DNA from 2 places in the Variovorax sp. AC103 genome. Region 2 is predicted to be linked to the other one. Evidence: riboswitches for the same ligand, from Rfam matches in the RefSeq annotation. Region 2 holds a riboswitch; the other holds the start of a gene.
The links. A riboswitch is a leader RNA that binds a small molecule or an ion and turns the genes downstream of it on or off. The one in region 2 is predicted to bind glycine.

Region 1 (5,894 bases), on a different contig from region 2:
TGCGCTCAAGGCCACGATCCAGGCGCTCGAGGTGCAGAAGATGACCCTGTCGACGCTGCGCGGCATGAACGTGCGCATGGAAGACATCGCCAGCGCCTTCACCAAGCAGGCCGCCGCGATGGCGCCGGCGGCTGCAGCCGGTGCAACTGCCTCGGCACCCGAGCCCGAAGAGGCGGAAGAAGCGGAAGAAGCCGAAGCCGGATCACCCGAGGAAGAAGCGGCACCGGCAAAGTCGCGCGCCAGGCCGAAGGCCGGCAATGCCGGCGTGGTCGACCCCATGCAGTGGTGGGGCGCGCTCACCGAGCAGTTCCAGCAGATCGCCAGCACGGCGCTGCAGGACGCGGCGCAGCTCAAGGTGCCGGCCATGGCCCAGCCGCTGGCCGATGCCGTCAAGGCGATGGGCACGCCGGCCGCGCGCAAGCCCGCCGCCGCAAAGAAGGCCGCCGCAAGCAAGGCCCCGGCCGCCAAAAAGAAGCCCGCCACCGCCGCCCGCAAGCGAACCTCCGCGCGGCGCTGACGTCATACACGGATATTTTTTGAAGAGAACGGGTCGGCACGCATCATGAAGTTGTTTCCCTCCGGTCATGCCACCCATCCGCAGTGGCGCATGGCAGCCGGCCTCGTGCTGGCGCAGTTGCGCGCACAGATGGCCCTTCCCGACTACGCGTCGGCGCCCACCCTGGGGCTGCTCTACATCACCGACCACTACGCCACCGACGCGCAGGACATCCTCGACCACCTGAGCGCCGAGCTGCCCGAGGTGACCGACTGGTCGGGCACGGTCGGCATCGGCGTGTCGGCCAACAACGCCGAGTACTTCGACGAACCCGGCATCAGCCTGATGCTGTGCGCGCTGCCGAGCGACCAGTACCGCGTGTTCTCGGGCGTGGCGCCGCTGGGCAACTCCGAAATGAGCGGCTTCGAGGCGCACACGGCGCTGGTGCATGCCGACCCCGCCACGCCCGACCTGACCGAACTCATCGGCGAGATGGCCGGGCGCACCGACACCGGCTACCTGTTCGGCGGGCTGTCGTCGGGCCGCCACGGCTCGCTGCAGTTCGCCATCGGCGGCAACGGCAACATCCGCGGGCACGGCGCGGCGGGCGGCGTGTTTTCGGGCGGCATGTCGGGCGTGGTGTTCGGCGAGGGCGTGCGGGTGGTGTCGCGCGTCACGCAGGGCTGCCAGCCGCTGCGTTCGGGCGCGGTGCGCGAGCGCGAGATCACCGAGGCCGACGGCAACCTGCTGCTCAAGCTCGACGGCGAACCCGCGCTCGACGTGCTGCTGGCCGACCTGCAGGTGTCGCTCGAGCGTCCGCAGGAGGCCATCGACGCGGTGCGCAACACGCTGGTGGGGCTGGCCGACGCGGGCAGCGACGGCATCCGCCGCACCGGCGACCTGGGCGCCGACGTGCTGGTGCGCCACATCATCGGCCTGGACCCCACGCGACGCGGCATCGCCATTGCCGACACGGCCGAGGCCGGCATGCGCCTGACCTTCTGCCGCCGCAACGCGCAGGCCGCGCGGGCCGACCTGATGCGCATCTGCGCCGAAATCCGCGAAGAGCTGGAACCTGAAGAGCAGACGCTGGCCACCGCGCGCGCCGTGGCCGCAGGCGAGGCCGAGGCCGCGCCGCACCCGGCGCGGCGCATTGCCGGGGCTGTGTACGTGAGCTGCTCCGGACGCGGCGGGCCGCACTTCGGCGCGCCCGGCGCGGAGCTGCAGATCGTGCGCCATGCGCTGGGCGACGTGCCGCTGGTCGGGTTCTTTGCGGCGGGCGAAATTGCCCGCCACCATCTGTATGGCTACACCGGCGTATTGACGGTGTTCACCAGCAACGACTGACCTTGGCGATCACGCCGGCTGCAGCACGCGCAGCCTGGGCGCAGGCATGCCGGTGAACGCGAAATCGACCTCGGGCGCCAGCCCGCTCACGATGCGCGCGATCGACTTGCCCGAGCCGCAGGCGTGCGTCCAGCCGAGCGTGCCGTGGCCGGTGTTGAGGAACAGGTTCGGCAGCTTTGTCTTGCCGATCAGCGGCACGTTGCTCGGCGTGGCGGGGCGCAGGCCGGTCCAGAACTGCGCCTGCGTGGTGTCGCCGGCGCCGGGGAACAGTTCTTCGACGCGGCGCACGATGGCTTCGCAGCGCACCGGGTTCAGGTCGCGGTCGTAGCCATTGAGCTCGGCCGTGCCGGCAATGCGCAGGCGGTCGCCGGACGCCGACGTGTAGCGCGAGAACACCAGCTTGAACTCGTCGTCGGTCAGCGAGACCTGGTGGGCCTTGGAAGCGTCCTTCACGGGCAGCGTCACCGAGTAGCCCTTGGCCGGGTAGATCGGCAGCCGGATGCCCAGCGGCGCGGCCAGCAGCGGGCTCAGCGAGCCCATCGCCATGACGAAGGAGTCGCCGCGGATGCGCTGGAAGCGGCCCTCGTGGTCGGTCACCTCGACGTGGTCGATCTGGCCACCGGCCTCGCGCAGCGCGGTGACGGTGTGGCCCATGAGGAACTTCACGCCGGCCGCAGCCGCCAGCTTGGAAAGCTCGCGTGCAAAGCGGTTGGCGTCGCCCGATTCGTCTTCGGCCGTGAAGGTGGCGCCCGCCAGCTTGGGCCGGATGTGGGCGAGGGCGGGCTCGATCTTCACCGCCTCGTCGGCCGAGATGACCTGGCGCTCGCAGCCCAGGGCACGCATCTGCTCGGCGGGGGCGAGGGCGCCGTCGAATTCCTTCTGCGTCGTGTAGAAGTGCAGGATGCCCTGCGTGCGCTGGTCGTAGTCGATGCGCGTGTCGCGGCGCAACTGTTGCAAGGTGTCGCGGCTGTAGGTGCCCAGGTGCACGATCTGCGCGATGTTGTGGCGGGTGCGCGCGGGCGTGCATTCACGCAGAAACTGCAGGCCCCAGAGCCATTGGCGTATGTCGGCGCGGATGCGGAACAGCAGCGGGGCGTCTTCCTTGCCCAGCCATTGCAGCACCTTGAGCGGCGCGCCCGGGTTGGCCCAGGGTTCGGCATGGCTGACGGAAATCTGCCCGCCGTTGGCAAAGCTGGTCTCGGCGGCCGGGGTGGCCTGCCGGTCGATCACGGTCACTTCGTGGCCGAGTTGCTGGAGGTAGTAGGCCGAAGTCACGCCGAGCAGGCCGGCGCCAAGAACGATCACGCGCATTTCAAGTACCTCTTGAGGTTGAAGCGCTTGAACGACGGGCGTGGTGTGCTATTGAATCAATAGCAGGCAACCGGACGGCCGTGGTCCAAGTTGCCGCTCCCCCTGTCCTCGGTACCTGAGAGATTCACCCCCTGCGCCCGCAGCGGGTTTGCTCCTTCGGTGCATCGTTGCCACTGGGCGTGGTGCGATGACTCTCCAGACGGCGTTGTCAGTTGATGCAGTACTGACCCCTTGCCGAAATCTTCTTCGAAGACCTCGTCGGGCCGACCTGAGCGTTCATGGGAGTTTGCGCCTTCGGTAGGGCCACCGGGGTGGCCCGCTCTCCTGCAGTGTGGCCGATTGTAAACACGGCCTGAAGTGAACGGTAACGCCTTGTGTTTCGGCCTGTCGGCCCAATGGGATAATCACCAGTTGATTTGCCGCAGGGCAATTGCTTCAAACACAGGGGACCCCATGATCTTGGTTACCGGCGGCGCTGGCTTCATTGGCGCCAATTTCGTACTCGACTGGATCGCGAACAGCGACGAGCCGGTCATGAACCTCGACAAGCTGACCTACGCGGGCAACCTCGAGACCCTCGCGTCGCTCAAGGGCAACCCGAACCACATCTTCGTGCAGGGCGACATCGGCGACAGCGCGCTGCTCGACCGCCTGCTGGCCGAGCACAAGCCGCGCGCCGTGGTCAACTTCGCCGCCGAATCGCACGTGGACCGCTCCATTCACGGCCCCGAAGACTTCGTGCAGACCAACGTGCTCGGCACCTTCCGCCTGCTCGAATCCGTGCGCGGCTTCTGGAGCGCGCTGCCTGCCGACCAGAAAAGTGCCTTCCGCTTCCTGCACGTGTCCACCGACGAGGTCTACGGCTCGCTCTCCAAGACCGACCCCGCCTTCACCGAAGAGAACAAGTACGAACCCAACAGCCCGTACTCGGCCAGCAAGGCCGCGAGCGACCACCTCGTGCGCGCCTGGCACCACACCTACGGGCTGCCGGTGGTCACCACCAACTGCTCGAACAACTACGGTCCGTTCCACTTCCCCGAGAAGCTCATTCCGCTGATGATCGTCAACGCCCTGGCCGGCAAGCCGCTGCCCGTGTACGGCGACGGCATGCAGGTGCGCGACTGGCTCTACGTGAAGGACCACTGCAGCGCCATCCGCCGCGTGCTCGAAGCCGGCAAGCTCGGCGAAACGTACAACGTGGGCGGCTGGAACGAGAAGCCCAACATCGAGATCGTCAACACCGTGTGCGCGCTGCTCGACGAACTGAGCCCCAAGGCCGGCGGCAAGCCCTACAAGGAACAGATCACCTACGTCACCGACCGCCCCGGCCACGACCGCCGCTACGCCATCGACGCGCGCAAGCTCGAACGCGAACTCGGCTGGAAGCCCGCCGAGACTTTCGACTCCGGCATTCGCAAGACCGTCGAGTGGTACCTCGCGAACAGCGAATGGGTGCGCAACGTGCAAAGCGGTGCCTACCGCGAGTGGGTTGAAAAACAGTACGACGCCGCACCGGCAAAGGCCGCGGCATGAAGTTGCTGCTGCTGGGCAAGGGCGGGCAGGTGGGTTGGGAACTGCAGCGCAGCCTGGCGCCGCTGGGTGAATTGGTGGCGCTCGATTTCGACAGCACCGACTTTCATGCCGACTTCAGCCGCCCCGAGCAGCTGGCAGACACGGTGCTCAAGGTGCGCCCCGACGTGATCGTCAATGCGGCGGCCCACACGGCCGTCGACAAGGCCGAGAGCGAGCCCGAGTTCGCGCGCAAGCTCAACGCCACCTCGCCCGGCGTGGTGGCCGAGGCGGCGCAGCAGATCGGCGCGCTGATGGTGCATTACTCGACCGACTACGTCTTCGACGGCAGCGGCAGCGCACCCTGGAAGGAAGACGACGCGACCGGCCCGCTGAGCGTGTACGGCCAGACCAAGCTCGAGGGCGAGCAACTGGTGGCCCAGTACTGCGCAAGGCACCTGATCTTTCGCACGAGCTGGGTGTATGCGGCGCGCGGCGGCAACTTCGCCAAGACCATGCTGCGGCTGGCGAAGGAGCGCGACAAGCTCACGGTGATCGACGACCAGTTCGGCGCGCCCACGGGTGCCGAGCTGCTGGCCGACGTCACGGCGCACGCCATCCGGGCAACGCTGCAGGACCCCACGAAAGCCGGTCTCTATCACGCGATTGCCGGCGGTGAAACCACATGGCACGGCTATGCGCGCTTCGTGCTCGGCCTGGCGCAGCAGGCCGGCGTCGAGCTCAAGGCCGGCCCCGATGCCGTCGAGGCCGTGCCGACCAGCGCCTTCCCGACCCCGGCGAAACGCCCGCACAACTCGCGCCTGGACACCACCAAGCTGCAGACCACCTTCGGGCTGCGCCTGCCCCCCTGGCAGGACGGCGTTGCGCGCATGCTGCGCGAAACGCTCTGACGCGTGAATTCACACGAGAAGAAAAGCATGACCACGACGACTCAACGCAAGGGCATCATCCTGGCCGGCGGCTCGGGCACCCGCCTGCATCCGGCAACCCTGGCGCTCAGCAAGCAGCTGCTGCCCGTGTATGACAAGCCGATGATCTACTACCCGCTCAGCACGCTGATGCTGGGCGGCATGCGCGACATCCTGATCATCAGCACGCCGCAAGATACGCCGCGCTTCCAGCAATTGCTGGGCGACGGCAGCCAGTGGGGCATCAACCTGCAGTACGCAGTGCAGCCCAGTCCCGACGGCCTGGCGCAAGCCTTTCTCAT
Region 2 (5,894 bases):
CGGGGGCGCAGCGCGCTGCGACCTGAGCGCCACCGTCGCCCATGGCCGTCGAATGTCGCATTGCGCGCCTTATGCTCGATTCAGCGAGCATCGAGCGGCAGCCCGACCTGGCGGGGTGATCCAGCAGCGGGAGGTGTCGTTCGAGCGCTACCGTTTCGGCCGATGATCGGGACCGACAAACGACAAGGAGGAGACTTCGCCATGCACCGATCACTGAGTTGCCTCCTCGGCGGCACGCTGCTGGCCATGGCCGCCTTCGGCGCCACGCCGGCGGCGACAGGGCCGCAGCCCGCACCGACCCCGGCGAACCCGGCCGCTGCCATCGCCGAGATCGAGACCGCCGTGCGCAACTGGGCCGCAGCCTGGTCCGCGCGCGACGTGGCGCGCTACCTGGCCACCTATGCGCCCGACTTCACGCCGCCCCGCGGCCAGGACCGCAAGGCCTGGGAAGCCGACCGCCGCACGCGCATCGCCGACAAGGCCACCATCCGCGTGGACATCGACAACCTCGTCATCAGCGTCACCGGGCAAGCCGCCAGCGCAAGCTTTCAGCAGACCTACACCGCCGACAAGCTGCGCGAAAAAAGCCGCAAGACGCTGGAACTGCAACGCGTGGGCAACCAGTGGCTCATCCGCAAGGAAATCGCGGGCGGATGACGCCGCCAAAGACCGTTGCCCGTGCAAACCAAACGGTTCATGAAGATGTCACCGCTTGCAACGATGCTGCAGCCCTCGACTCCCGAAAGCTGTGGCTGCCATGTTCCCCACCAAGACCGACAAGGCCCGCGATGAACTCCAGGGCGGCCAGCGCACGCTCAGCCAGCGGGAGCGCGCGCTGTTGCTCATGGCCGACGGCCGCCGCTCGCTGACCGACTTCAGCCCGCTGTTCAGCACCCGCGACGAGGCCGAGCAGGCGCTCCAGGCGCTGGTGCAGCGGGGCTACCTGCAAGACCCGCAGGCCGCCGCGGCTGCGGCTGCGCAGGCGGCACAGGCCTTGACCGTGCCCGCCGCCGACACGATCCAGGTCAGCACCTCGGCCGACAGCTTCGACGGCAAGCGCTCGCTGGCCACCACGCGCATGTTCCTGTTCGACATCTGCGAGCGCATGTTCGTGCGCCGCGACCCCAAGTTCGCGCTGCAGATGCGCGACGCCCTGCGCGAGGCGCGCGACCGCGAGGCCATGATGACCATCGCCGCGCTGATGCTCAGCGAAATCGAGAAAGCCGCGGGCCCGGAGCGCGCCGAATCGCTGCGCGAACGCATCGACCGGCTGCTGCCGCCGGCTGAAATCGTTCACTGAAGCGAAAGCCCTGCGCACCGCGATCCACTACACTCGCCCGGGTCAGGAGAGAGCCCCGCGCGACGGGGCCGCCGAAGGCGCAGGGGTTTCCCGAACGCTCAGGCAAAAGGACTGACAAGGCGCCGGTACACACCGGCGTTTCCTTGCTGGAGAGAGGCCGCCGTACCGGAAACGATGCAGCGGCCCACCGAAGGAGCAAACCCCGATCGTGGGGCGAATCTCTCAGGTAAAGCGGACAGCAGGGGTGGCCCATGGCTTGCGTCATGGATTTCGTCTGCCCCTTTGGAGTGCCCCATGGCCTCTTCCGCTGCCTCCGCTGCTTCCGCCCCCGACACTGCGCTTCTCAAGACGCCGCTGTACGACCTCCACGTGGAGCTCGGCGCCCGCATGGTGCCCTTTGCCGGCTACTCGATGCCGGTGCAGTACCCCGCCGGCCTGATGGCCGAACACAGGCACACACGCGACGCGGCCGGCCTGTTCGACATTTCCCACATGGGCCAGCTGCGCCTGGTCGGCCCCGACGCCGCAGCGGCTTTCGAGACCCTGATGCCCGTCGACGTGATCGACCTGCCCGCCGGCAAGCAGCGCTACGGCCTGCTGCTGAACGACGAGGGCGGCATCCTGGACGACCTGATGTTCTTCAACGAAGGCAACGGCTCGCTCTTCGTGATCGTCAACGGCGCCTGCAAGGTGGCCGACATCGCGCACATCCAGCGGAAGATCGGCGCGCGCTGCGAGGTGCAGCCCCTGCCCGACCACGCCCTGCTCGCGCTGCAGGGCCCGCAGGCAGCGGCCACGCTGGCGCGGCTGTCGCCCGGCATCGAGCGCTTCGTGTTCATGACCGGCGGCGCGGTGCAGATCGGCGGCATTCCGGCCTTCGTCACCCGCAGCGGCTACACCGGCGAAGACGGTTTCGAGATCTCGGCGGCGGCCAAGGACGCCGAGGCGCTGGCCCGGCTGCTGCTGGCCCAGCCCGAGGTCAAGCCCGTCGGCCTCGGCGCGCGCAATTCGCTGCGGCTCGAAGCCGGCCTGTGCCTGTACGGCAACGACATCGACACCACGACCACGCCGGTCGAAGCCTCGCTCAACTGGGCTATGCAGAAGGTGCGCCGCGCCGGGGGCGCGCGCGAAGGCGGCTTTCCGGGCGCCACGAAGATCCTGGCCCAGCTCGCCGCGGCCACCCCGGGAGCCGCCGGCCACACCGACCACGACACGCTCAAGCGCAAGCGCGTCGGCCTCGTGGCGCTCGAACGCATTCCGGTGCGCGACGGCACGGTGCTGCAGTCCTTCGAGGGCCACGACATCGGCGTCGTCACCAGCGGCCTGCTCGGCCCCACGGCCGACCGCTGCGTGGCCATGGGCTACGTGGCCACCGCTTTCGCGGAGCCGGGCACGCGCCTGCAGGCCATCGTGCGCGGCAAGCCGGTGCCCATGGAAGTCTCGACCCTGCCTTTCGTGCCGACGCGCTATTTCCGCGGCTAGGCTCTGCACCCCCGAATCATTTTTTCCACGAGGAGTTTTTCCATGAGCATCAAGTACACCAAGGACCACGAATGGGTGTCGGCCGAAGGCGGCGCAGCCACCGTCGGCATCACCGTACACGCGCAGGACGCGCTGGGCGACGTGGTGTTCGTCGACCTGCCTGAAGTCGGCAAGACCTTTGCTCAGGGCGAAGTCGCCGGCGTCGTCGAATCGGTCAAGGCCGCGGCCGACGTGTTCATGCCCGTGTCGGGCGAGATCGTCGAAGTGAACGAAGCGCTGCGCGCCGACCCCTCGCTGGCCAACAGCGACCCGCTGGCCAGCGGCTGGTTCTTCAAGGTCAAGCTGAGCGAACCCTCACAACTCGACGCCCTGCTGGACGCCGCCAGCTACGACAAATTCGCGGCCGAATCCTAGAAATGTTCGCCCCTCGGCTTGCCACTTCGTGTGCTTCGCCAGCCCCCATGGGGAAGGCGCGGCCCGCCTTGGGGCGGCCCGGCGGCGACCGCTGAGTCTTTCTTCTTTTTTTAGCCGATCCATCACGCCATGCCGATTCCCGCCCTTCCCTCTTTGCAAGAACTAGAGAACGCCGAAGAATTTCTCGCCCGCCACATCGGCATCGATGCGGCGGACGAGGCGCGCATGTTGCCGGTGATCGGCTCGGCCACACGCGCGGAGCTCATCGACGGCATCGTGCCGGCGGCCATCCGTCGCGCCAAGCCGATGCGGCTGCCCGCGCCGGTGACCGAGGCCGACGCGCTGGCCGAGCTGAAGGCGCTGGCGTCGAAGAACAAGGTGTTCAGGAGCTTCATCGGCCAGGGCTACTACGGAACGCACACGCCGGGCGTGATCCTGCGCAACGTGCTCGAGAACCCTGCCTGGTACACGGCCTACACGCCCTACCAGGCCGAGATTTCGCAGGGCCGCATGGAAGCCCTGCTCAACTTCCAGACGATGGTGTGCGACCTCACGGGCATGGCCATCGCCAACGCGTCGATGCTCGACGAAGCCACGGCCGCGGCCGAGGCCATGACGCTGGCCAAGCGCAGCGTCAAGAGCAAGAGCAACGTGTTCCTGGTGTCGGGCGACTGCCACCCGCAGACCATCGAGGTCATCAGGACGCGCGCCGCGCCGCTGGGCATCGAGGTCAAGGTGAGCAGCGTGTCGGAAACGCTGCCGCTGCTGATGGTGAGCGGCGAGTTCTTCGGCGTGCTCGCGCAGTACCCCGCCACCACCGGCCACGTGCACGACCTGCGCCCGCTCGCGGGCCATGCGCACCAGTGCGACGCCGCCCTCATCGTCGCGGCCGACCTGCTGGCGCTCACGCTGCTGGTCGCCCCCGGCGAGTTCGACGCCGACATCGTCTGCGGCACCACGCAGCGCTTCGGCATGCCGCTGTGCAACGGCGGCCCGCACGCCGCTTACCTGGCCTGCCGCGATTCGTTCAAGCGCTCGCTGCCGGGCCGCCTGGTGGGCGTGAGCGTCGACACGCACGGCCAGCCCGCCTACCGCCTGGCGCTGCAAACGCGCGAGCAGCACATCCGCCGCGAGAAGGCCACCTCCAACATCTGTACCGCGCAGGTGCTGCCGGCCGTGGTGGCGAGCATGTACGCCGTGTACCACGGGCCCGACGGCCTCACGCGCATCGCGCAGCGCGTGGCGGCGCTCACGGCCATCCTGTCCAAGGGCCTGTCGCAGATGGGCCGCGAGCCGGTCAACGGCACCGCCTTCGATTCGCTCACCGTGAGCACCGGTGACGACACGCAGGCCATCCTGGAGCGCGCGCAGGCCGGCGGCGTCAACCTGCGCCAGCGCCTGCAACACCACCTGGGCATCTCGCTGGACGAGACCACCACGCGCGCCGACGTCGAGACGCTGTGGGCACTGTTTGTGCCCGCCGGCACCGCCATGCCGCGCTTCGACGACCTGGCCGCCAGCGCCACGCCGCTGATCCCCGAGGACCTGCGCCGCACCAGCGCCTTCCTCACGCATCCGGTGTTCAACACCCACAAGAGCGAAACCTCGATGCTGCGCTACATCCGCAGCCTGTCCGACAAGGACCTGGCGCTCGACCGCAGCATGATCCCGCTGGGCAGCTGCACCATGAAGCTCAACGCGACCAGCGAGATGATTCCGATCACCTGGCCCGAGTTCGCGAACATCCATCCTTTCGCGCCGGCCGACCAGCTGCAGGGCTACGCCCAGCTCGACGCACAACTGCGCGCCTGGCTGTGCGAGGCCACCGGCTACGCAGGCATCAGCCTGCAGCCCAACGCGGGCTCGCAGGGCGAGTACGCGGGACTGCTGGCCATCAAGGGCTTTCATGAAGCCAAGGGCCAGGGCCATCGCAACATCTGCCTGATTCCGTCTTCCGCCCACGGCACCAATCCGGCCAGTGCGCAGATGGTCGGCATGCAGGTGGTGGTGACGGCCTGCGACGCGCAGGGCAACGTCGACATGGACGACCTGAAGCGCGCCTGCGAGAAGCACAGCGACCACCTGGCCGCGGTGATGATCACCTACCCCAGCACGCATGGCGTGTTCGAGACGCGCGTGAAGGAACTCTGCGAGCTGGTGCACGCGCACGGCGGCCGCGTGTACGTGGACGGCGCCAACATGAACGCGCTGGTCGGGGTGGCCGCGCCGGGCGAGTTCGGCGGCGACGTGAGCCACCTGAACCTGCACAAGACCTTCTGCATTCCGCACGGCGGTGGCGGCCCGGGCGTGGGCCCGGTGTGCGTGGTCGAAGACCTGGTGCCATACCTGCCGGGCCATGCGACCGCAGGTGTGGCTTCGCAAGGCGTGGGGGCCGTGTCCGCCGCGCCGCTGGGCAATGCGGCCGTGCTGCCGATCAGCTGGATGTACTGCCGCATGATGGGCGCCAAGGGCCTGCAGGCCGCGACCGAAACGGCCATCCTCAGCGCCAACTACATCAGCGCGCGGCTGAAGGACCACTACCCGACGCTGTACGCGAGCCCCAACGGGCACGTCGCGCACGAGTGCATCCTCGACCTGCGCCCGCTGAAGGACACCAGCGGCGTCACCGCGGAAGACGTGGCCAAGCGCCTGATCGACTACGGCTTCCACGCGCCCACGCTGAGCTTCCCGGTGCCGG

Region 1: it holds a riboswitch for glycine, as region 2 does, so the genes downstream of both, AC0IYU_RS20720 (D-amino acid dehydrogenase) here and gcvT (glycine cleavage system aminomethyltransferase GcvT) in region 2, are expected to answer to the same signal.

Annotation. Positions count from the first base shown of each region.
Region 1 is NZ_CEEDFC010000014.1:115,821-121,714, forward strand. It holds gene AC0IYU_RS20710 (PhaM family polyhydroxyalkanoate granule multifunctional regulatory protein) at 1-517, shown strand, start outside; gene AC0IYU_RS20715 (FIST signal transduction protein) at 563-1,843, shown strand; gene AC0IYU_RS20720 (D-amino acid dehydrogenase) at 1,853-3,154, opposite strand; glycine riboswitch at 3,247-3,363, opposite strand; gene rfbB (dTDP-glucose 4,6-dehydratase) at 3,608-4,687, shown strand; gene rfbD (dTDP-4-dehydrorhamnose reductase) at 4,684-5,574, shown strand; gene rfbA (glucose-1-phosphate thymidylyltransferase RfbA) at 5,602-5,894, shown strand, end outside.
Region 2 is NZ_CEEDFC010000005.1:299,451-305,344, forward strand. It holds gene AC0IYU_RS10020 (MFS transporter) at 1-26, shown strand, start outside; gene AC0IYU_RS10025 (YybH family protein) at 202-657, shown strand; gene AC0IYU_RS10030 (hypothetical protein) at 758-1,300, shown strand; glycine riboswitch at 1,334-1,424, shown strand; glycine riboswitch at 1,437-1,549, shown strand; gene gcvT (glycine cleavage system aminomethyltransferase GcvT) at 1,595-2,782, shown strand; gene gcvH (glycine cleavage system protein GcvH) at 2,825-3,196, shown strand; gene gcvP (aminomethyl-transferring glycine dehydrogenase) at 3,326-5,894, shown strand, end outside.